Regions from separate parts of the Pseudarthrobacter sp. TRD_SC_9 genome, predicted to be linked through region 2. Evidence: riboswitches for the same ligand, from Rfam matches in the RefSeq annotation. Region 2 holds a riboswitch; each other region holds the start of a gene.
What was found. A riboswitch is a leader RNA that binds a small molecule or an ion and turns the genes downstream of it on or off. The one in region 2 is predicted to bind cyclic di-AMP.

Region 1 (6,826 bases), 1.3 Mb from region 2:
GGTGGCCGCGTCCATGTAGGCCTCCTGATCCGAATCGCGCGACGCCAGATGCACGGCAAGATCCTGCACGCCGGGCAGGTGCGCAATGACCATCAGCGTGGTCACGGTATCCGGAACATGGTTGATCACCGTCAGCATGCGCGTCGCTGGCGCGGCATAGAGACCGCTCTCCAGCTTGGGCGTTGGTGCTTTGTCGCCCAGTTCCGAGCACACCCAGGTACAGGTCTGCCGGGTGCGCAGCGCGCTGGAGCAAAGAATGAAGTCGGGAACTACGCCCTGCTCCACCAGCCAACGGCCCGCCAGCGGTGCCTCCAAGTGGCCGCGTTCCTCCAAGGGACGGTCGTGGTCACCCACACCGCCAGGCCAGTCAGCCTTGGAATGGCGCATGATAATCAGCCGCCGAATGTGATGCTCACTCATCCCCCCACCCTATCCGTCGCTGTCCGCACGGTAACCGGGGGTTTAAAGCGAAAGCGCCCATCCCACTCCGGGACAGGCGCTTTCGGTGCAGCTAAAGCTAGATGGAGTATTCCGGTGCTGCCCAAACGACGACCTCGGGGTGCTCGTAGAACCTGTAGCCCTGGCCACGGACGGTACGGACCGTGTTGGCGAGGCGGCCCAGCTTGGAGCGGAGGCGGCGGATGTGGACGTCGATGGTGCGCTCGTTGGGGACCTCATCGGCGTTGCGCCACAGGCCCTCAAGGAGTTCATCGCGGCCCACCGTCCGGGTGCCGTTCTCGACAAGGTAATTGAGCAGTTCGAATTCCTTGAACGTCAGGTTCAGCGATTCGCCGTCAAGGTGCACTTCGCGGCGGGCAAGATCAATCAGAACACCGGAAGGACGCGGCTCCTGCGCCTGCTGCAACCGGGTATTGTCGGTGCGCTGCCGGGCATTCACTGTGGGGTCGCCGAAGGTGGAACGTACGACGTCGAGCGCCGAGCCGGGTGCGTTGGCGGGAGCGATTGCCACGGCGGCATAGCTCTCGGCACCTGTAACGAGTGACTGGGCATAAGCCCGGATTTCCTGCGCCAGCTTGGCAATTGAGGTACCTGCGGCCGCCGCAGTCTCCTCGTCGATGCCCATGTAGAGGACGAATCCACGGGCAACCGTGTCGTTGGCGACCGGGCGGACACCGCTGCCGGGACCGGCAATGACCGGGGTGGGGGCGGTCACCGGTGCCGGGTCCGCGGCGGGCACGGCCCGAAGCTGACCATAGGAGTTGGGGTTGTAACCCTGCGGCGCGTAGCTGGAAGCGGAGGGAAAACTGCTGCCCGATCCGGGGACATAGCCCTGCCGGAGGCCGGCTGGCTGGGCCGGCTTGTTGGCGTTGCGGACTGAGATGTGGACGTATCCGGATGCAACTGACATGGAATGCTTACCTCAATGTGAATGGCCGTCATCGCGGCACGAATGCTGAGTTCCCCGGAAGTGTTGGAACACATTCTGGGGAAGTTGCCCGGCACTGGGCTTGTTGGGGACGAATGCCTAAAAACTCTCTGGGGTTTGACAGTTAGGCGTGCATTCGACAACAGCGCATGTCGGCAGCAGCGGGTGTGCTGGGCCAATAATCTGCAGTTGCAGGTGCTGTTGAGTTCTTGTTCACAAATGAAGTGTGCAACGTAACAATAAGAACTTGCAAGTAACAATGGACGCTTTAGTCCGGATAGTGAGACGAATCGGTAGTTTGTGGCGCACATCACGATTCGCTAGAAGACCTCGACTGATAGCACTTTTGCGCTTGACAGAGCCTTAAACCGTAACCAGCCGAATTTTTGAATGAGAAGATCGCCCCAAAGCGGTTTTTCTTCAGTTCTCAATTGAGTGGACTAACCAGCAATGAAAAGTTCCCACAAAGTCCAGCTTTCGACGAGGGGGCTGTTGGGCTGGCATTCATAGCTTACCGAGGGCTCCGTCTTGACCCCCGGCACAATGACGGCGATGGCATCGCACCCCTGCCCCTGCTACCGGGTTTCACCGGCCTTCGTGAGATCAGTCCATTTACTCCTGCGAGGCGCTAACCAGGACTGAATCTTCCGCTTTTTCGGCCTTGGGGTTGTCGGCGAGTTTTAACCAAACGACTCCGCCGATGATCACGGCAAGCCAAAAGGCACGGGTCGGGGTGAGTGTTTCGTTGAAGAAGATCGGGCCGAGGACGGCGGCGCCGACCGAGCCAATGCCGGCCCATACGGCGTAGCCGATCCCCACGTCGATCTTCTTGAGGGCAAGGCTGAGGCAAAACAGGGTCGCAAGGAAGAACGCGAGGGCGGAGATTGACCAGCCCGGGACGCTGAACCCTTGGCTGCCGCCGACGCTTAGTGCGTAGCCGACTTCGAATACGCCGGCCACGAGCAAGACGAGCCAGGCCCCGGTGTTCCTGCTGTCGATGACGGGTGTTGCCCTCATTGTTCTGTCCGTTCTAGAAGAGTGGAAGGAAAAGTGGATGTTCCGATGCGGGGTGCGGGCACCGTGTGTGGAGTCTCACGTGGCTCCACTGAGCTGGAGTCCGACGACACCGATGATGACGATTCCGATGCCGGCTCCCTGGCGCCAGTTCAAGCGCTGACCGAAGAGCAAACCGCCGAGAATGGTGATGCCGACCCCGGCGACCGAAACCCAGAGCGCGTAACCGACGCCGACATCGAAGGTCAGGAGCGCCAGGCTGAGGAAATAAGTGGCGACTGCGCCACTGACGAGTGTGGTGATGGTCCACCACAAGCGGGTGAAGCCATGTGCCTTGCTCGCTGCGAGGGCGACGGCAATCTCGAAGATCACGGCGATACCCAGGTAGATCCAACTCATGATGTTCTCCTTTTTGTTGGTGTTGCGAGGTAGGTACGGGCGATCGCATCTGGTCCCGCTTTCGAGGACGCGGATGGCAATTTACTGCATGTACATGCATGTAAGTAGAGATGGCTTTTTCGAATCGTTTTGCTGGTGAAGCCTATGGCGAGGTGAGGGCACCGATATCACGCAGTGCCCCACTGAGCTGGTGTGCATCGAGTTCCGGAAAGTGCACAGTAATGTTGCTGAGAAGCTCACGCACCCGATCCTCGTACACGCCGCGCACCTCTCGGAGCAGCGCTTCCCCAGGCTCGGTTATGACGGCGTAGACTCCACGCGCGTCGTCGGGGCAGGCGTCGCGGTACGTCAGGTTCTTTTTCTCCAGGCGGCTCACCAGGCGTGTGGTAGAACTCTGGTTCAGACCTATCTGCTGGGCGAGCTCGTTGACGCGCAACTCTTTGTCGGAGGCATGGGCGATATGCGCGAGCGCACGGTAGTCCGTCAGGCCGATTCCATGGGTATCCGTGAGCCACTTGCCTAGACTCGCGTCCACTGCGGAGGCGAATACGGCAACCCGAGACCAAGCCGCACTGATGTCCCCGGACCCCGAGGGGTCACTTTCTTCAGATATCTGCATGTGCATACAGATAACTTACCGCAGCCGCACCCGCACGGCAAACACTTGTCCGAAAGCCTCCGTCGCGACTCCCCCGACGGCCCGTTCGCCGCGAGGAGTGGCTCAGCAAGAGGAGGGGCGGGCGGCCCATCATCCAACCGAGCGGAAATCGAGCGGAAACCCGGCGCCCCCTCGTGATCTCCGTTACCAAAACGTGACTAAGGTGGCAAACCCCTGTACCGTGGATGGGGTGTGGCCACCGTTCCGGCTGCATGACCGGGTGAATGCCGAGCTCTGCCGCCACCCGGATTCCTCATGATCAGGCAGAGGCGGGGAACCCACAGTCCCGGGCACGAGTCGCCCTAGGGGTGAAGCCATCGCGTGATTGTTCCGCGTGGCCGGATGACCTCATCCGAATCCGACAGCTAACTCCGCAGGCGTTGAGAGGCTAAATCATCATGACTGATTACCAGGATCACGCGCGCGTGAAAAACGGTACGGAGCAGGCCCATGGCCGGCGCCGCACCGCTGAATCAACCGCCGTTCCCACAAGTTCCATCCGCACTGTCCGCAGCCGAGTTGTTGACTCGGCGCATCCGGTACCCAGCCGCCGCACAGCCGTTCTGGGCGTAGTCCGGCGCGCTGCCGTGGTGACGGCGTCCTGCGCCCTGCTCATCGGCGCTGCCGCTGCCGGTCAGGCTGGCAGTAATCCGATGGCACCGGCGTCCGTTGTCCAGGCTGTCTTGCCGGAGTCGGCGGCGAACTCCACTCCCGCCGAGGCGCTTGCTTCAGCAGCGGCGGAGCAGTCCGCGATGAAAGCGGATCCGGTACCGGCGCCTGCGCCTTCCCCGGAGGCGCCTGTTGAACCGGCTCCGGCCGCTGCACCGGCAGAACCTGCTCCCGCTCCGGCACCCGTAGAGCCAGCGCCCGTGGCGCCCGCTCCCGCTGCTGCGCCCGAACCTGTTGCCGTCAACGACCCCGCTGGTGCCCAGGCCTACGCGCTGAGCCAACTGGGTTCCTACGGCTGGGGCGCCGGCCAGATGCCGTGCCTGACCACGCTCTGGACCAAGGAATCGGACTGGACTACTACCGCCACCAACCCCACCAGCGGCGCTTACGGAATCGTCCAGTCACTGCCGGCCGAAAAAATGGCAAGCGCCGGTGCTGACTACCTCACCAACTACCGCACCCAGATCAACTGGGGCCTGAACTACATCCAGGAGCGCTACCAGTCCCCGTGCGGCGCCTTGAACTTCCACCTTGCCAACAACTGGTACTAAAAGTCCTCACGCTCTTTAGCAAGGCGGGGAAGAACTGGCGGGTTCTACCCCGCGTCCCGGTATGGCATGTACTGGACAGACCACTGATTGCCGTCGGGATCGGCAAAGTACACAAAGTGTCCCCAGTCAAGGATCTCCACGTCGCTGACGTCCACGCCCTTCTCCGTGAGGTGCCGGTGCGCTTCATGGATATCGCTCACCACCAACTGGAGATTGGGGGCGGTGCCCGGAAGTGCGTCGCTGATGCCTTCACCGATCGCGATGGAACAGGCTGAGCCGGGCGGCGTCAGCTGCACGAACCGCAAGGTGTCGCTCACTCGGTGGTCATGGTCCGCGTTGAATCCCACTTTGTTGACATAAAAGTCCTTGGCCGCATCGACGTCGGACACGGGCACAAACGCAAGTTCAAGTTTCCATTCCATTCGGACAGGCTAGCCCTGGGGCCGGACAGACGGAAGGGCCGGTTCAATTTGAAGCCGGCCCTTACGTCTATCCAAAGCGGATCTTAGCCCGCTACGCCGTAGAGCCTGTCGCCGGCGTCGCCCAGACCGGGAACAATGTAGGACTTCTCGTTGAGTTTCTCGTCAATGGACGCAAGCACAATGGTCACGTTGGCGTCGGCCAGCTCTTCTTCCAGCTTGGCCAGGCCTTCCGGCGCTGCCAGCAGGCAGATGCACGTAACGTCCGAGGCGCCGCGGCGGAAGAGGAACTTGATGGCTTCGCGCAGGGTCCCGCCGGTGGCAAGCATGGGGTCCAGCACGAAGATCTGCCGGTCCGTGAGGTCCTCCGGGAGGCGCTCGGCATAGGTGATGATGTCCAGGGTTTCCTCGTCCCGGGCCATGCCCAGGAAGCCGACCTCCGCGGTGGGAACCAGCTTGGTCATGCCCTCGAGCATGCCCAGACCGGCGCGCAGGATGGGAACCACCAGCGGCGTGGGCTTAGTGAACGCGGTGCCGATAGTGGTGGCAACGGGCGTTTCAATGGTGACGTCCTGGGTACGGACATCGCGCGTGGCCTCATAGGCCAGGAGCGTTACCAGTTCCTCGGTCAGCTGCCGGAAGACCGGCGACGGGGTGTTTTTGTCGCGGAGAACGGTGAGTTTGTGGGCGACCAGCGGGTGGTCCACGACGAGTGTGCGCATGAGGTCAAAACTATCATCCGGTCACTGAGGATTTTATTGCCGGCTGGGTCCGCCGGGCCGGCCGGAGTCCTCCGCATTGTGCGTGATCTCTTCCTTCACCACGTCCCGTACTATAGGCCTGTCGAACGACGGGGCCGGGCCCACGTGCTCGCGGCGGGCGATGGCGTAAAAGAGCCGGTGTGCCAGAATCACTATCCCCAGCCACGCGAGCCCCAACAGCCAGGCGGCCACGACGTCGGTCAGCCAGTGATGGCCCAGGTACACCCTGCTGAGACCCATTGCGATGATAAACAGCGAGCCTGCCGTGATGGCGGTGATCCTGGCCCAGAGGATATCGAACTGGAGGCACATCACGTAGACCAGCACGCCGATTACCACCGTGGTGTTGAGGGTGTGCCCGCTGGGAAACGAGGGTGAGGTTTCAAACGGCGGGACGGCGTCGATATGGTCCGGACGGGTCCTGCCTACCAATCCCTTACCCACGGTGGTGGCCGTGGTGGACACGGCGGCGGCGCCAGCCACCAGGATTAACGGACGCCAGTTGCGGCCCAGATACATCAGCCAGACGGTGAGGACGGACGCGAGGATGGGCATACCGATCCCGCCGCCGACGTTGGTAAACGCCGTCATGGCGGCATCAAGTTGGGGGGTCCGCAGGCTCTGCGCGTACTGGAGCGCGGGGATATCCAGGGAGGCCAGCCCTTCCTCATCCACTACGCTCTCGTAGACCTCCGCCCCGGCCAGGGCCAGGACAATCACCAGGAAGCCGCCCACCGCCATGGTGATCCACAGGGCCGCATATGGTTTGTACCAGGTAAGCAGCCGGTCCTTTATCGAGTCCATCATTCCCCTCCGGGTCTCAGGCCAATCGGCAACCGGGTAAATATCGAAACTATCATTGAGCCATGTTCGCGGCAGAAAATTCTTTTCCGGCTGATGCTATGGTCCCGGCCGAGGCGCAGCGCTTTGCCTGGATGGAGCTGGCGTTGGCGGAAGCCCGCCGGGCC
Region 2 (6,826 bases):
TCCCGGATGGGACTTTTGACCGCGTGGTGGCAGTTGCTGCCCGGATGTTCGCGGTACCCGTGGCGATTGTCAGCATCGTTGACCATGACCGCATCTGGTTTAAGGCCCATCACGGCACCGATTTGGAGGAAACCGGAAGGGATCCCGGCTTGTGTGCCTCGGCCATCCTTCAGGACAAGCCCTGGGTGGTGGAAAACGCTACAATCGATCCGCGCGCCCTGGCTAATCCGCTGGTGGCCGGCGAGGCGAACATGAAGTTCTATGCGGGAGTGCCGCTGCGGACGCCTGACGGATACAACCTGGGAACCCTGTGCGTCCTGGACCGGGAGCCAAGGGAATTCAGTGCTGACGATGCCGAAACCCTGGAGAACCTGGCCGCGATCGTTATGAATGATCTGGAACTCAGGCTCCAGACGATGCACATGGTCGCCACGACTGAGACAGCGGAAGCGGGCAGATAGAAGGTGCGGTGACCACCTGGTTGGGCATGGCAGACTCAAACTGCCGCTCAAGCCGTTGCGGCGCAAACGAAAGAAGCGCGGATGCCGCTGTCGTCCGTGCCTGTCCAGCAAAGGAATGACCTTGATCTTCATCACCGCAAAATTCCCCGTCAAGCCCGAGCATGCGGATGCCTGGCCGGAAATCTCCAGGGCCTTCACCCAGGCGACCAACGCCGAAGAGGGCTGCCTGTTCTTCGAATGGTCCCGGTCGCTGGATGAGCCAAACACCTACGTGCTGATTGAGGCGTTCCGGGACGACGAGGCTGGCGGCGTCCACGTCCAGTCGGCACACTTCCAGGAAGCTACCCGCACCCTGCCACAGTATCTGGCGGCGACTCCGGACATCATCAATGTCAAGGTGGACGGGTGGTCCAAGCTGGGCGAGCTGGCCGTCGGCTGAACCAACCGCGAGAAGATTCAAAAGGGAACAGAGTGGTCTCCCGTATGAGTTCCCGCACTGATTGCTTCGGAACGGTAGGCTCCTGCTATGGAATACGATCACCCATTTACGCCAGCATGAGCTCGGTTGTCGCCGCCAGGTCGATCCGCGTAGTAATGGTGTGCTTGGGTGCGGTAGCCACGGTAACCGGCACGATGGTGGCGTTGCGTGGAACTGCATCCATACCGGGCGGCGCTCCGACAGTTGCAAGCAACGATAGTGTCATGCGCTTTTACGCGATCTGGTGGGCTGCCCAAGGTCCTGCCGCCTGGAACCTTGCCCGTGACCCTGATTTAGATCCAAGACAGCTGCGTGCCCTGTGCGTCACCACTTTCCTCGGTGGAATAGCTCGTCTGGCTGCCGCCCGGGCCAGTGGCCGGCCTCACCCATTGTTCCAAGGCTTGACCGTCATGGAACTGCTCCTGCCTCCGGTACTGCTCGCCCTTCGTCGAACGATAGAAAAGAGTACCCGCTAACGGTCTGCGCCAAGAGCTGCTGCAGCGACCAGTGCAGCGTCCACGACCTAGAGCAACGTCGAGCTACTGCAGTGCTTTCCGGAGCACGACACCTTCTTTAGCAGAGGGAGGGCAGCGCAGCGACTGGGGGTGAGCGGCTGTTAGCCAGGAACCTCCACATTGGGGGCGCGCCTCGAGGGGCGCAGCTTGTTCAGGAAGGCTGGCTGGTGAGAAAGAGCTCTATGACCGGCACCAACGTGCCCGGGCGCTGCACGGGAAGTTCAAGGGTGAGCGTACCCTCGGACAGGCCGCCCATCTGGGTGTTGTGCGCGGGGCGGTTGGGATCGTTGTCCAGGATGGCTACTTCCGAGGCGTCAAGCATGAGTTGGGCGTAGTCCACCTGTCCCGCCAGGCCGGAGAGGTGGATATGCCGGTACGGCCAGTCGAAGACGTGAAGGTACAGGCGGTCGCGCCGCTGGGTCAGACGGGTTCCGGTAGGTGCCTCGAATCCGGACGGCCCGGCGTGCCGGATGGACCGCTCATGGTCTGCCATCCAAGCTCCCAGGGAATGAAGGAGCTCACGTGCGCCCGGTTCGATCTCGCCACGCCCTGTGGGCCCGACATTGAGGATCAGGTTGCCGTTCTTTGAGACGCCGTCCACGAGCATCTTGACCACTGTCTCGGCGGACTTAAAGTCGTGGTTATCCCGGTCATAACCCCAGCTGCCGTTCAGCGTCTGGCAGGCTTCCCACACGGCAGGTTTGCCGTCCCGTTCCAGGGGTTTGAGCGGCTGATATTGCTCGGGCGTGATGTAGTCGCCGGGAATCCCGAGCCTGTCGTTGACGAACGCTCCGGGCGACAACCGCCGCACAATCCTCAGCAGCTCTTCCGAACCCCAGTCGTCGGCACCCTTGCCGCCCCAATACTGGCGTTCATAGGAAAAGTCGAAGAACAGCAGGTCCACTGGTCCGTGCAGGGTGAGCAGCTCCTCGACCTGGGCGTGGAGGTACTCACGGTAGCGTGCGATGTCCCGGCCGGCCTCACGGGCTTTGAACTCCTCGTCGTCGCGCTGCGGATGGACTCCGTCCACCGGGAATTCCGGATGATGCCAGTCGATGAGTGAGTAATACAAACCAACCCGGAGGCCTTCGGCACGTACGGCATCCATGAAGGGTCCGATTGCGTCAACACCAAACGGCGTCCGGGTGATCTTATAGTCGGTCAGGGCGGTATCCCATAGGCAGAAGCCGTCGTGATGCTTAGCGGTGAGCACCACGTACTTCATGCCCGCCAGCCGGGCCTGCCTGGCCCACTCCCTGGGGTCGTAGCGATCCGGGTCAAAGTGCGTGAAGTACTTCCGGTACTGCTCGTCGCTCAGGCGTTCGCGGTTCTTGAGCCACTCGTGCCTGGCTCCCAGAGAGTACAGTCCCCAGTGCACGAACATCCCTAACCGGTCCTGCACAAACCATGCGGGATCGGGGGAGACAGTAACTTCGGCGGTCATGAATCTCCTCGCGTTGTGCTGATGCAGGGTTCGGTCAGGGCGCGCGCACAGCCGCAGCGTCACTTTGAACGGTAGGGGAGGTGCTGTCAGGGGTCAAGCATTGATCAGATGAATCTGCAGGAAGCGTCATCCCGTATGTGAATCGGTGGCAGCACCGCGGTGAAACAGCCCGGTCAGAGGTCAGATGTAGTGGTTGACTGCCCAAATGGGGTGCAGACTCGGTTGCATGCGCGAACTCATTGTCCTCGGCACTGCCTCCCAGGTGCCCACCCGGACCCGCAACCACAACGGCTACCTGCTTCGCTGGGACGGCGAAGGCCTGCTGTTTGATCCTGGGGAGGGCACGCAGCGGCAAATGATCCACGCCGGCGTTTCGGCATCCCGGGTAACGCGGATCTGCCTCACGCATGTTCACGGTGATCATTGTTATGGCCTGCCGGGCGTACTCTCGCGCATGGTGCTCGACGGCGTCACGCACCCCGTGCACCTGCACTATCCGGCGTCGGGCGAAGACGTAGTCCGTGCGCTGGTGTCGGTCGCGACCCCGGGCCTTGACCTGAGGTTCCACCCGCATGGGGGCGCCGGGGCCATTGCCGATGACCTCGAGGTCCGGCCGCTGAAGCACCGTATCGAGACCTACGGCTACCGGCTTACGGAACCTGACGGCCGGACCCTGCTGCCCGAACGGCTTGCTGCTGCAGGAATCAGGGGACACGACGTCGGACGCCTGCAGCGTGAAGGCCGCGTTGCCGGCGTGCTGCTGGAGGATGTCAGCATTCCGCGTCCCGGTCAAAGCTTCGCCTTCGTGATGGATACAGCCGAATGTCAGGGAGCCGAAGAACTGGCACAAGGCGCTGACCTGCTGGTAGCCGAATCGACTTTCAGTGACGAGGATGTGGCGCTCGCCGACGAGTACCGCCATCTCACCGCCGGGCAAGCGGGCAAGCTGGCGAACGCAGGTGGCGTCCGGACCCTCGCCCTCACCCACTTCTCCTCGCGCTACGGCGACGACACCGCCCTGCTGGCAGGGCAGGCCGCTGCCCGCGCCGGATCCGCCGAGGTGATCGCGGCGAAGGACCTGGACAGAATCAGGTTTCCAAAGCGCCGTAGCCTGCGATGACGGAAGCGCTGCCTGCAGCCGGAGGGAGCGGGCACTAAAAAACTCCGGCCCCACGCTTTCTTTCAAAAGCGTGGGGCCGGAGCCGGTAGCGCTAGAAGATACTGCGCAGGATGTTACGGAACGCGTACGAAGGAAGCTCCGCTGAGCCAGCTGATGGAGTGAACCTCGGTACGGTTGCCGTCAACGCCGCCGCTGACAACCTGGCCATCGCCGGCGTAGATTCCCACGTGACCGGCAGTGATGACCAAGTCACCGGGAGCCGGGGTGGAAACAACGCTGCCGAAGGCGAAGAAGTGGGAGGGAGCGATGTCACCGACGCTGATGCCTACGGAACGGAGGGCTTTTTCAACCATCGCGGTGCAGTCCTGGTAGGTGCCGATCTGGCCGTATGCATGTGCCAGCAGGGCAGCTCCGGTACCGGTACCGGTGGAAGCAGCCGTGGAGGACATGGCGGTCAGGTTGACCGGTGAGGCGGCAGGTGCCGGGGCAGGTGCGGGAGCGGTGGTTGCAGCCACGGTTACCGCGGGCGCCGGCGCTGCTGCTACGGTGCCTGCGCCGGGGATCTGGATTTGGTCGCCGGGGTAGATGACCGAAGCCATTCCCAGGTTGTTGACAGCCAGAACATCGGCAAGGCTAACGCCGTAGGCTGCGGAAATTGCGCCGAGGGTGTCGCCGGAAACAACCGTGTGCACGTTGGCGGTTGCTGCGGCCGGTGCCACGGTCACGGGTGCCGGGGCGGCAGTTGCCGTCGTCTGGACGGTGCCTGCGGACTCAGAGCTGTTAACGCTGGCCTGGGCAGGGGCGCCTACGCCGAAGACCAGACCGGAAGCCGCGGCAACTGCCAGGGCAGGACGGCCGACGGTCAGGGCGTGTGATTTTGCCGTGTAGCTGAGGCCTGCAAGGGCGACAGAACCGGCGGGGGTTGCCCGGTGACGGGCGGTGGTTGCGTTTTTAGACACGGTTGATTGCCTCTCCTATGCCTGCGGGGTGAGCTGTCGGGTTCGGGTTGGAGATACCCGGCCGGTGCTCTATGCGAACTAGAGCGTTACCGGCTTAACCCCAAGGCTTCATTGTGAAGCCGTGAAAACTTGGTTCCCCCGTCCCTGCCATCATCAAGCGAAGGGGTCCCGGATCCAGCGGCAGGGCTCGGCATGCTGGAGGGAATGTCCCGAGTTGGGCGGGACACCCATCGACAATACCTTCTTCTCGTCTGAAAGTCACAATCTGGTAACAAGCTGGGAGTGTTCAGTGAGTCGCATGGGTAAGCTGAGGAAACTATGTGCCTTTTCGTTACCACAGCCAGTGCCTACAGGCAGGACTCGTGGCACTTGCCCTCGTGGGTGCCGAGCGATGCCGTCAGCGGTCCTGAGGGCTGATTGGGAGGTTGACGTGCAGGGCCTAATAGAGCAGGCTGCAGGATTCATAGACCGCACCCTGCATAACGAGGGCGCCTCGTACAGGGTGGATGACGTCGAATCCCGGCTGGGTGGCGTCCTGGCCTCTTATGGTTCCTCTATTGGCGCAGTCCGTGGCACTGTTCGCGACGCGCTGAACAAGTTCAGGGAGTTGGACCACGACGGCGTCACCATGCTGGCATCCGCCCTCTGGGGACGTCCCCGGCCGGGAAGCAAGCCAGTATTTGAAAGGCGTCTCGCCGCCGTGGTTCTCCTGCAATCGCGGGTGGGTCTTCTTCGGCATTCGGACTTGACCAGGATCGAAGGCCTCCTGCGTTCTGCCGAAACTCAGGAGCTTGCCGGGCCGCTGGTCAACGACGTCACCCTGCCGCTGCTGGCCGCGCTGAGCGGGCGGAACCGGCGGAAGGCCGACGTCGTTATTGCCCGCTGGGGCCAGGATGCAGACCCGCGACTGCGCCAGGCTGCCCTGCTGGCGAAATCGTCGGATCCACCCTAAGTCCTTTATGGTGTCGGGTTGCCACCGTTGACGTTTAGTGTTTCGCCCACCACATAGCTTGATTCGGCCGACGCCAGAAACACGTAGGCCGGCGCCAGCTCTGCCGGCTGTCCGGCGCGGCCCAGCGGCGTGGACTGGCCAAACTCAGGCAGCTTTTCCTTGGGCTGGCCGCTGCTGACCTGCAGCGGCGTCCAGATGGGTCCGGGAGCCACCGCGTTGACCCGGATGCCCTTCGGTGCCAGCTGCTGCGCGAGGCCCTTGGTGAAGTTGTTGATGCTGGCCTTGGTGGTGGCGTAGTCAATCAACGTAGGTGACGGGTTGTAGGCCTGGATCGACGTGGTGTTGATGATGGTGGAACCGGCCGGCATGTGCTTGACGGCCTCCTTGGTCAGCCAGAACATCGCGTAGACGTTGGTCTTCATGGTGTGGTCGAACTGCTCGTCGGTGATGCCACCAATCTCCTCCTGAGCGACCTGCTTTCCCGCATTGTTGACCAGGATGTCCACGCCGCCGAGGACCGCAATTGCGGTGTCCACCAGTTCGCGGCAGGTGGCCTGGTCCTTCAGGTCACCGGGTACCTTGACTGCTTTCCGGCCAGCGGCCTCGATGATGCCCGCGATCCGTGCCGCGTCCTCTTCTTCCTCCGGAAGGTAGGACAGTACGACGTCGGCACCCTCCCTTGCGAATGCGATGGCAGTGGCCGCGCCGATTCCCGAGTCAGCTCCGGTCACTATCGCTTTCCGGCCGTCAAGCCTGCCGGTGCCGCGGTACGTTTCCTCACCCAGATCAGCTTTGGGCGTCAGTTCCGCATCAAGGCCGGGCTCCGGCTGGTGCTGTTTGGGCGGGGAAATCTCCGGGTAGGCGGTCACGGGGTTCCGGAAGGTGTACTGGTCCGTC
Region 3 (6,826 bases), 1.1 Mb from region 2:
TGAGTCCAGCACCAGGAACACGAGCAGCAGGAAAGCCAGGGGAAGGCCGAACAGTGCCGTGGACGTAATCCACGCCGGAGCCGGGGTTCGCGCAAACGCCATGGCCATCACGGTGCCCACGGCTACCAGGGAAATGACGGCTACGGCAGCGGCGATGATCGTCAGGGGACGTCGGAAACGCGTGGGAGTCATACAGGCAACGTTAACAGTGCCGGCCCGGCAGCGGCGCACTTGCTGGAATCGGCTGCGGGGCAGGATAACCTAGGAGGCAGAGACCAGTTTTGCAGGATCCGAGAACAAAGAAGGTTGATAACGTGCCTACCGGCAAGGTCAAGTGGTATGACAAGGAAAAGGGCTTCGGCTTCCTCGCAGGCGAGGATGGCCAGGAAGTTTTCCTGCCCAAGTCCGCACTCCCCGATGGGACGCTGGACCTGAAACCCGGCACCAGGGTGGAGTTCGGCGTAGCCGACGGCCGGAAGGGCGCCCAGGCATTGGGCCTGCGCATCCTCGACAAGACGCCTTCCATTGCGAAGGCCAAGCGCACCAATCCCCGCGACCTGGCACCGCTTGTCCAGGACCTGGTAACGGTCCTGGACAACCTCTCCGGAACGCTTTCCGCGGGAAAGTACCCGGAAGGCAACAAGGGAAAAGCCATCGCGACGGCGCTCCGTAAGGTTGCCGACGAGCTGGATGCCTAGGCTCGCCGTGAATGTTGAAGCTGAAGGATCCGCACCCACCGGTGCTGCCTCCGCTGCACGGGTGAAGACCCCGGCTAAACGGTCCAGTGTCCCGGTCTGGCGTACAGGCAAGCCCGACGCAGTGCTGGCCGCCGCCGTGGATGCCGCCAGGGAAGCGGTCCAGTCGATCGCGGACCCGTCCGACGTCGGCAGTCACATCGGTGCCCGCACGGAGGGCGATCGCGTGGTAACCCACCTCTTTGAATGCCGGCTGTCCGGCTATCCCGGGTGGCAGTGGTTCGCGGTAGTGACCCGCAACTCGCGCTCCAAAGTGATTACTGTCAACGAGGTTGGTCTGTTGCCTTCCGAGGATTCGGTCCTGTCCCCCGAATGGGTGCCATGGGCCGAACGGGTGCGCCCGGAGGATGCCCGGCCGGAAGAGGCTCCGGAGGAGACTACCGAAGTCCGGGAAGGCGAAACTGCTGAGGGATTGCCGGATTTGGCTGCCGTGGTGGAACACGATGCCATCGAGTCGGTCAAGCACGCCGAGCTGGCAGCGGATTCTGATGAAGATGACGCCGCTGACGCTGCCGATCAGGCTGCTGTGGACGGCACCAACTAGGCAGGTGGCCCGGTTACGTCCAGACCACCACAGACCCTGTGATGCGCAGCCGGGTGACGGCCTTGTACAGACGGCGCCGCCCCGGCACAAAGCCCGGACGACGCCGTCGAACCCTGAAACTCCTGGTTCCAGTTACTTCCTCAGTTCTGCCACCACGTAGTCGATGCAGGAAAGCAGGGCGGTGATGTCGTCCGGCTCGATGGCTACGAAGGTGGCAATCCGCAGCTGGTTGCGGCCCAGCTTGCGGTACGGCTCGGTGTCCACAACGCCGTTGGAGCGCAGGACCTTGGCAACCTGGACGGCATCGATCGAGTCGTCGAAGTCGATAGTGGCGATGACGTTGGAGCGGTCCTCCGGGTTGGTGACGTACGGAGTGGCGAAGCTGGAGGCCTCCGCCCACGCGTAGATACGTCCGGCCGAATCGGCGGTGCGCTTCGCGGCGAAGTCCAGGCCGCCATTGCCGTTAAGCCACTTGACCTGGGCGTCCAGGGTAACCAGCGTGGACAGCGCCGGAGTGTTGTAGGTCTGGTTCAGGCGGGAGTTGTCGATGGCCGTCTGCAGGTTCAGGAAGTCCGGAATCCAGCGGTCGCTCTGCTCGATCCGGGCCGCGCGCTCGATAGCGGCGGGGGAGAAGAGGCCGAGCCACAGGCCGCCGTCGGACGCGAAGTTCTTCTGCGGGGCGAAGTAGTAGACGTCGGTTTCGGCGACGTCCACGTCCAGGCCCCCGGCCGCGGAGGTAGCGTCGATGGCCACCAGGGAACCGGCGTCGGCACCCTCGACGCGGCGGACAGGAGCGGCAACGCCGGTGGACGTCTCATTCTGCGGCCAAGCGTAGAGGTCCACGCCGGCCTCTGCCACCGCAACCGGACGCGTTCCGGGATCTGCCTTGATGATGCTGGATTCTGCCAGGAACGGTGCCTTATTGGTGGCAGCGGCGAACTTGGAGCCGAACTCGCCGAAGGAGAGGTGCTGCGCCTTGGTCTCCACCAGGCCAAACGCTGCGACATCCCAGAAGGCAGTGGAGCCGCCGACGCCCAGGACCACTTCGTAGCCCTCAGGTGCGCGGAAGAATGCGGACAGGCCGTCCCGGACCGAACCCACGAGATTCTTCACGGGTGCCTGGCGGTGCGAAGTGCCGAGGATGGTGGTGGACGCAGCGGAGAGTGCTTCCAGCTGCTCCGCCCGTACCTTGGACGGGCCGGCGCCGAAACGTCCGTCCTGTGGCACGAGATTGGCGGGGATGGTGATGCTGGCGTCGCTCACAAGGGCTCCAAATTCGTAGGGACAGTTTGGCCGCAGCGGCCGTCGGACGGGACAGTCAGTGTTGGCTGCTGTAGAGGCCGCTTTCATTCTGCCTGACTACGCTGTCCTCCGGGAACTGGAGCTGTCACAGTGGGGACTTTTGGCGGCCGGCTACAACCCGGCGGGATTATCCGGAGTAATTCAAAATAGGCTAAGCTGTGGACCTGATAAGCGACGCGCTATCAGTACGCGATACGGTGGACGAACGCGTGGGACTGCGCTCAAGGAGCTGAGCTGGATGACGGATCTGATCGATACCACGGAGATGTATCTTCGGACCATTTTGGAGCTTGAAGAAGAGAACATCGTGGCACTTCGCGCCCGCATTGCGGAGCGGCTGCGCCACTCGGGACCAACGGTTTCGCAGACCATCGGGCGCATGGAACGTGACGGCCTGGTGGTCGTTGCCGGCGACCGGCACCTGGAACTGACCGAACCCGGGCGCAAACGTGCCACAGAGGTTATGCGCAAGCACCGGCTGGCCGAACGCCTCCTGTCGGACATCATCGGGCTGGATTGGGCCTATGTCCATGACGAGGCCTGCCGCTGGGAGCACGTGATGAGTGAGCGTGTTGAACAGCGCATCTATGAACTGTTGGACCACCCCACTGAGTCGCCGTACGGCAATCCCATCCCGGGCCTGGCGGCACTCGGCGGCGAAGTGGGTTCCGCCTTCACTGACGGCGTGATCAACCTGCTGGAAGCCATGGCCGGTTACAGTCCGGAATCAACCGTGCGGGTCTGTCGGCTGGCGGAGCCCATCCAGGTTGAACCGGAGTTGCTTGTGCAACTGGATGAGGGCGGGATCCGCCCGGGCACGGACGTCACCCTGGAGCGCGTGGGGGAGTACATCTCCGTGCGGGTTGCCGGCATCGAAGGCGCCCTCGAATTGCCGCCGGAAGTTGCAGCCCACGTCTTTGTGAAGCTCTCCTGATTAGTCTTGCGACCTCGGCCGTCTCTTGCGCGAGGCAAAAAATGATAAGCGCACCTTCCGTTTATAACGGAATTGTTACTGTCCGGCCTCATCGCCTATAGTTAACCTTCGACGCCGATACCTAAGCGTTATCTGGTCCGAAAGCCTAGCTCTGCCAGCGGACCGGGAGTTCGAGTCACCTTTCTGGCAGGGGCGGGGGAACCACAATCGGCCGTTTTCGAGCGGCCTTGGGGTGAAGTCCGCAGCGGCAGTCCTTTTGATAAACGAATCCCCTGGATATCTGTGCGTCAAGATGACCTGCTTTGCGGGCCGGGTCGCTAACTCTCTGATCCGAATCCGACAGCTAACTTCGCAGGCTTCCAGAGAGGAAAATACTTGAGCACGCAGAATTACAGGGGCCGCCGTCGCGCCGTCGGCTCCGCTTCGCAGCCACGGGTTGCTGAAGTCCCACTCGCGGACCGTCCCCGGGACCCGCAACGGGAAGCGCGCCGCCACCGGAGCCCGTTCCGGCAGCTTACTGACTTCGCTGCCGCCAGCGGCATCGGCCAGAAGGCCGGCATCGGGCTGGCCGCCACGGGCCTGATCCTGACGATTACCGTCCCCGTGACCAGTCCGGTACTCGCCAATTCCACCCTTCCCATTGCCGCAACCAGTGCTTCTGCCGCCGTTGTTGCGGCGCCACAGCCCGACATTTCCGCGGAATCGGCAGCGCAGGTCGACTTCAGCCGCACGGCCGTCACTACGCAGGGCGATCCTGACGGAAAGCTCAAGCAGCTCCTCAGCGCCCAGGCCGCGGCTGCCGTGACCCCGGCCGCCTCCGTGGGCACCCTGGCTGGCCCGCTGGCCTCACTGACCACGGTTTCCCCTTACGGTTACCGCGTCAGCCCGATCACCGGAGGAACCGGCGACTTCCACCGTGGAACCGACTTTGCGGCCCAGTGCGGCACCCAAGTGCTCGCCGCCGCAACCGGCACTGTCACCTTCGCAGGCTGGCACCCCTACGGCGGCGGCAACCGTGTTGTAGTGGACCACGGCAACGGCCTGGAGACCACCTACAACCACCTGTCGTCCTTCAAGGCGTCGGTAGGCCAGAAGGTCAGCCGCGGCGACGTCGTGGCTTTCAGCGGCACCACAGGCGCTTCCACCGGCTGCCACCTCCACTTTGAGGTGCAGGTCAACGGTGAAGTCGTCGATCCCGCCGGCTGGCTGTAACCAAACGATGAACCGCTCTCGTTTCTTTGCAACACGCCGTGACCTGAATGTGACATTGAAGAAGAACTGCTGTACCGTCTAAACCGCGTCAACTTTTCCGAAGTTGACGTTCTTGAGTGGATTGCCTAACTCTGCCACCGCCCAAGGTCCGTTCGCATGACATCGTCTGGCAGAGACGGGGGAACCAAATATGGCCTTCTTTGGAAGGCCTTGGGGTTAAGTCGCAAAGCTTCCTTGGAAGTGGCGCGGCCGGGTGAACTCCCATCCGAATCCGACAGCTCACCTCGCAGGCATTGGGAGAGGCTACTTACGTGTCGTCACGCCATAATCTTGCGCGCCACCGCGCCCAGCCGGTGCGCATCAACCCCATGGGAACTGTTTCGAAGGCCGTCAGCGCCAATGCCGGGACCGTAGGTCGTCAGGCAGCGGTTATTGCAGCAGCTTCCGGCCTTATCCTCAGCATCGGCCTTCCGGCCAACGCAGCAGACAGCACGGTAGGCGTCTCCGCCTCCCTTGAGTCGGCTTCCCAGACTTCACTGGCTGTCACGGCCGCCCCCACGGCCACCGTGTCGTTCGAGCGCCCCGTGATCACCACCGTCGCCGCCCCCGTGATTGAAGTCATTGAGCCCCGGTCCAACGACGAAGACGACGAAGCAGCAGGGGCAACCACCGCTACCGCTACCGCCACTGCCGCTACCGCAGTCACCACCAAAGCTCCCGAAGCTCCGGTTGCCACCTCGGCTGCAGCCTCAGGCCTGGCAGCTATTGCCTACACCGGCATCGGCAGCCCCTACGTCTGGGGTGGCAACACTCCCGCCGGCTGGGACTGCTCCGGCTTTACCCAGTGGGTCTACGCTCAGGCCGGCATCTCCATTCCGCGCACCGGTGCCTGGAACGCCATGACCCCCACGGGCGACCCGCAGCCGGGTGACCTCGTCATGCAGAACGGTGGCGCACACGTTGGCATCTACGTCGGCAACGGCATGATGATCAGCGCGCTGAACCCGTCCCAGGGCACGCTGCTGCATTCAGTAGCCGCCACGGGTTCGTCCTCCTTCTACACCCTCCGCTAAATCCCCGTTCGGGGCTTGCCTGCGTACCCCAAAAACGCCGCCACGCTCAAAACCTCGTGCCGCCCAACCGGCTAGAGGATTCGAAAGAGAGATCCCCAATGTCATCAAGTGCGTCTGCACGGCACCGCGCGGAGGTCACCAAGACCAGCGCGTTGGCCATCATTGCCAAGACCGTCGGCGACAACGCCGGCGGCGTGGGCCGTCAGGCCGCTGTCATTGCAGCGGCCTCCGGCCTTGTTTTGAGCAGCGGCGTTGCCGCCAACGCCGCTGACTCCGGTATTCAGCGTGAAGCGGCCACGGCCTCGGCGGTGGATGTCCGGTCATCGGTTCCGGCAGTCATCACCGCGGCCTCCAGCATTGCCATCTCCTTTGAGCGGCCTGCAGTAACCACCACGCCGGCCCCCGTCGAAGAAGAGCCGGCACCTGCTGTTGAGGTCAAGGCAGCCCCGGAAGAAGCAGCCCCGGAAAAAGAAGTCGCAGCAGCGCCGGTGGTCCGGCAGGCGGTGGCCGCTTCCACGGCTGCCCCGGCTCCGGCCGCCGCTTCCACCGGGCTCAACTCCACCATCCTGGCCGCCGCCTACGCGCAGATCGGCGTTAACCAGGACTGCACCATGCTCGTCACCAACTCGCTGGCAGCAGTGGGCATCCACTTCCACGACTGGCCGGCCGGTTACCTGTCCCTGGGACGCACCGTCAGCGCAGCCGAGGCCCAGCCGGGCGACATCATCTACTACGCCGACGGTGGCGCGGGCGTTGCACACGTAGCGATCTACGCTGGAAACGGCCAGGCTGTCCACGGCGGCTACAACGGCAACCAGACAGTCCTCTTCAGCGTCAACGTTGGTTCCGGGCCGGTTTTCATCCGCGTCAACGGCTAACAGCTCCCCGTGAGATGCGGCAGGGACTTCCACTTTGGTGGGAGTCCCTGCTGCATTTAACTTCAGGACACGGTCTTTACCGGACGCCCGATTAGCCCTAAACGGCCTGCGGTGTTTACTCTGGACTT

Region 1: another riboswitch for cyclic di-AMP. It lies ahead of ACWA13_RS03775 (aggregation-promoting factor C-terminal-like domain-containing protein); the one in region 2 lies ahead of ACWA13_RS09875 (C40 family peptidase).
Region 3: another riboswitch for cyclic di-AMP. It lies ahead of ACWA13_RS04820 (M23 family metallopeptidase); the one in region 2 lies ahead of ACWA13_RS09875 (C40 family peptidase).

What each region holds. Positions count from the first base shown of each region.
Region 1 covers NZ_CM143956.1:784,810-791,635, reverse strand. The annotation lists gene ACWA13_RS03800 (SixA phosphatase family protein) at 1-420, opposite strand, end outside; gene ACWA13_RS03795 (winged helix-turn-helix domain-containing protein) at 518-1,369, opposite strand; gene ACWA13_RS03790 (DMT family transporter) at 2,000-2,404, opposite strand; gene ACWA13_RS03785 (DMT family transporter) at 2,480-2,800, opposite strand; gene ACWA13_RS03780 (MarR family winged helix-turn-helix transcriptional regulator) at 2,943-3,425, opposite strand; cyclic di-AMP (ydaO/yuaA leader) riboswitch at 3,674-3,852, shown strand; gene ACWA13_RS03775 (aggregation-promoting factor C-terminal-like domain-containing protein) at 3,857-4,678, shown strand; gene ACWA13_RS03770 (glyoxalase superfamily protein) at 4,723-5,100, opposite strand; gene upp (uracil phosphoribosyltransferase) at 5,184-5,819, opposite strand; gene ACWA13_RS03760 (phosphatase PAP2 family protein) at 5,853-6,665, opposite strand; gene tadA (tRNA adenosine(34) deaminase TadA) at 6,761-6,826, shown strand, end outside.
Region 2 covers NZ_CM143956.1:2,116,242-2,123,067, reverse strand. The annotation lists gene ACWA13_RS09900 (GAF domain-containing serine/threonine-protein kinase) at 1-461, shown strand, start outside; gene ACWA13_RS09895 (putative quinol monooxygenase) at 583-900, shown strand; gene ACWA13_RS09890 (DUF4345 domain-containing protein) at 1,095-1,415, shown strand; gene ACWA13_RS09885 (alpha-L-fucosidase) at 1,606-2,898, opposite strand; gene ACWA13_RS09880 (ribonuclease Z) at 3,125-4,018, shown strand; gene ACWA13_RS09875 (C40 family peptidase) at 4,132-4,977, opposite strand; cyclic di-AMP (ydaO/yuaA leader) riboswitch at 4,981-5,147, opposite strand; gene ACWA13_RS09870 (DNA alkylation repair protein) at 5,408-5,929, shown strand; gene ACWA13_RS09865 (glucose 1-dehydrogenase) at 5,935-6,826, opposite strand, start outside.
Region 3 covers NZ_CM143956.1:1,002,698-1,009,523, forward strand. The annotation lists gene ACWA13_RS04795 (hypothetical protein) at 1-192, opposite strand, end outside; gene ACWA13_RS04800 (cold-shock protein) at 315-698, shown strand; gene ACWA13_RS04805 (DUF3027 domain-containing protein) at 691-1,299, shown strand; gene serC (phosphoserine transaminase) at 1,432-2,562, opposite strand; gene ACWA13_RS04815 (metal-dependent transcriptional regulator) at 2,840-3,535, shown strand; cyclic di-AMP (ydaO/yuaA leader) riboswitch at 3,703-3,907, shown strand; gene ACWA13_RS04820 (M23 family metallopeptidase) at 3,911-4,747, shown strand; cyclic di-AMP (ydaO/yuaA leader) riboswitch at 4,876-5,054, shown strand; gene ACWA13_RS04825 (C40 family peptidase) at 5,116-5,820, shown strand; gene ACWA13_RS04830 (NlpC/P60 family protein) at 5,919-6,698, shown strand.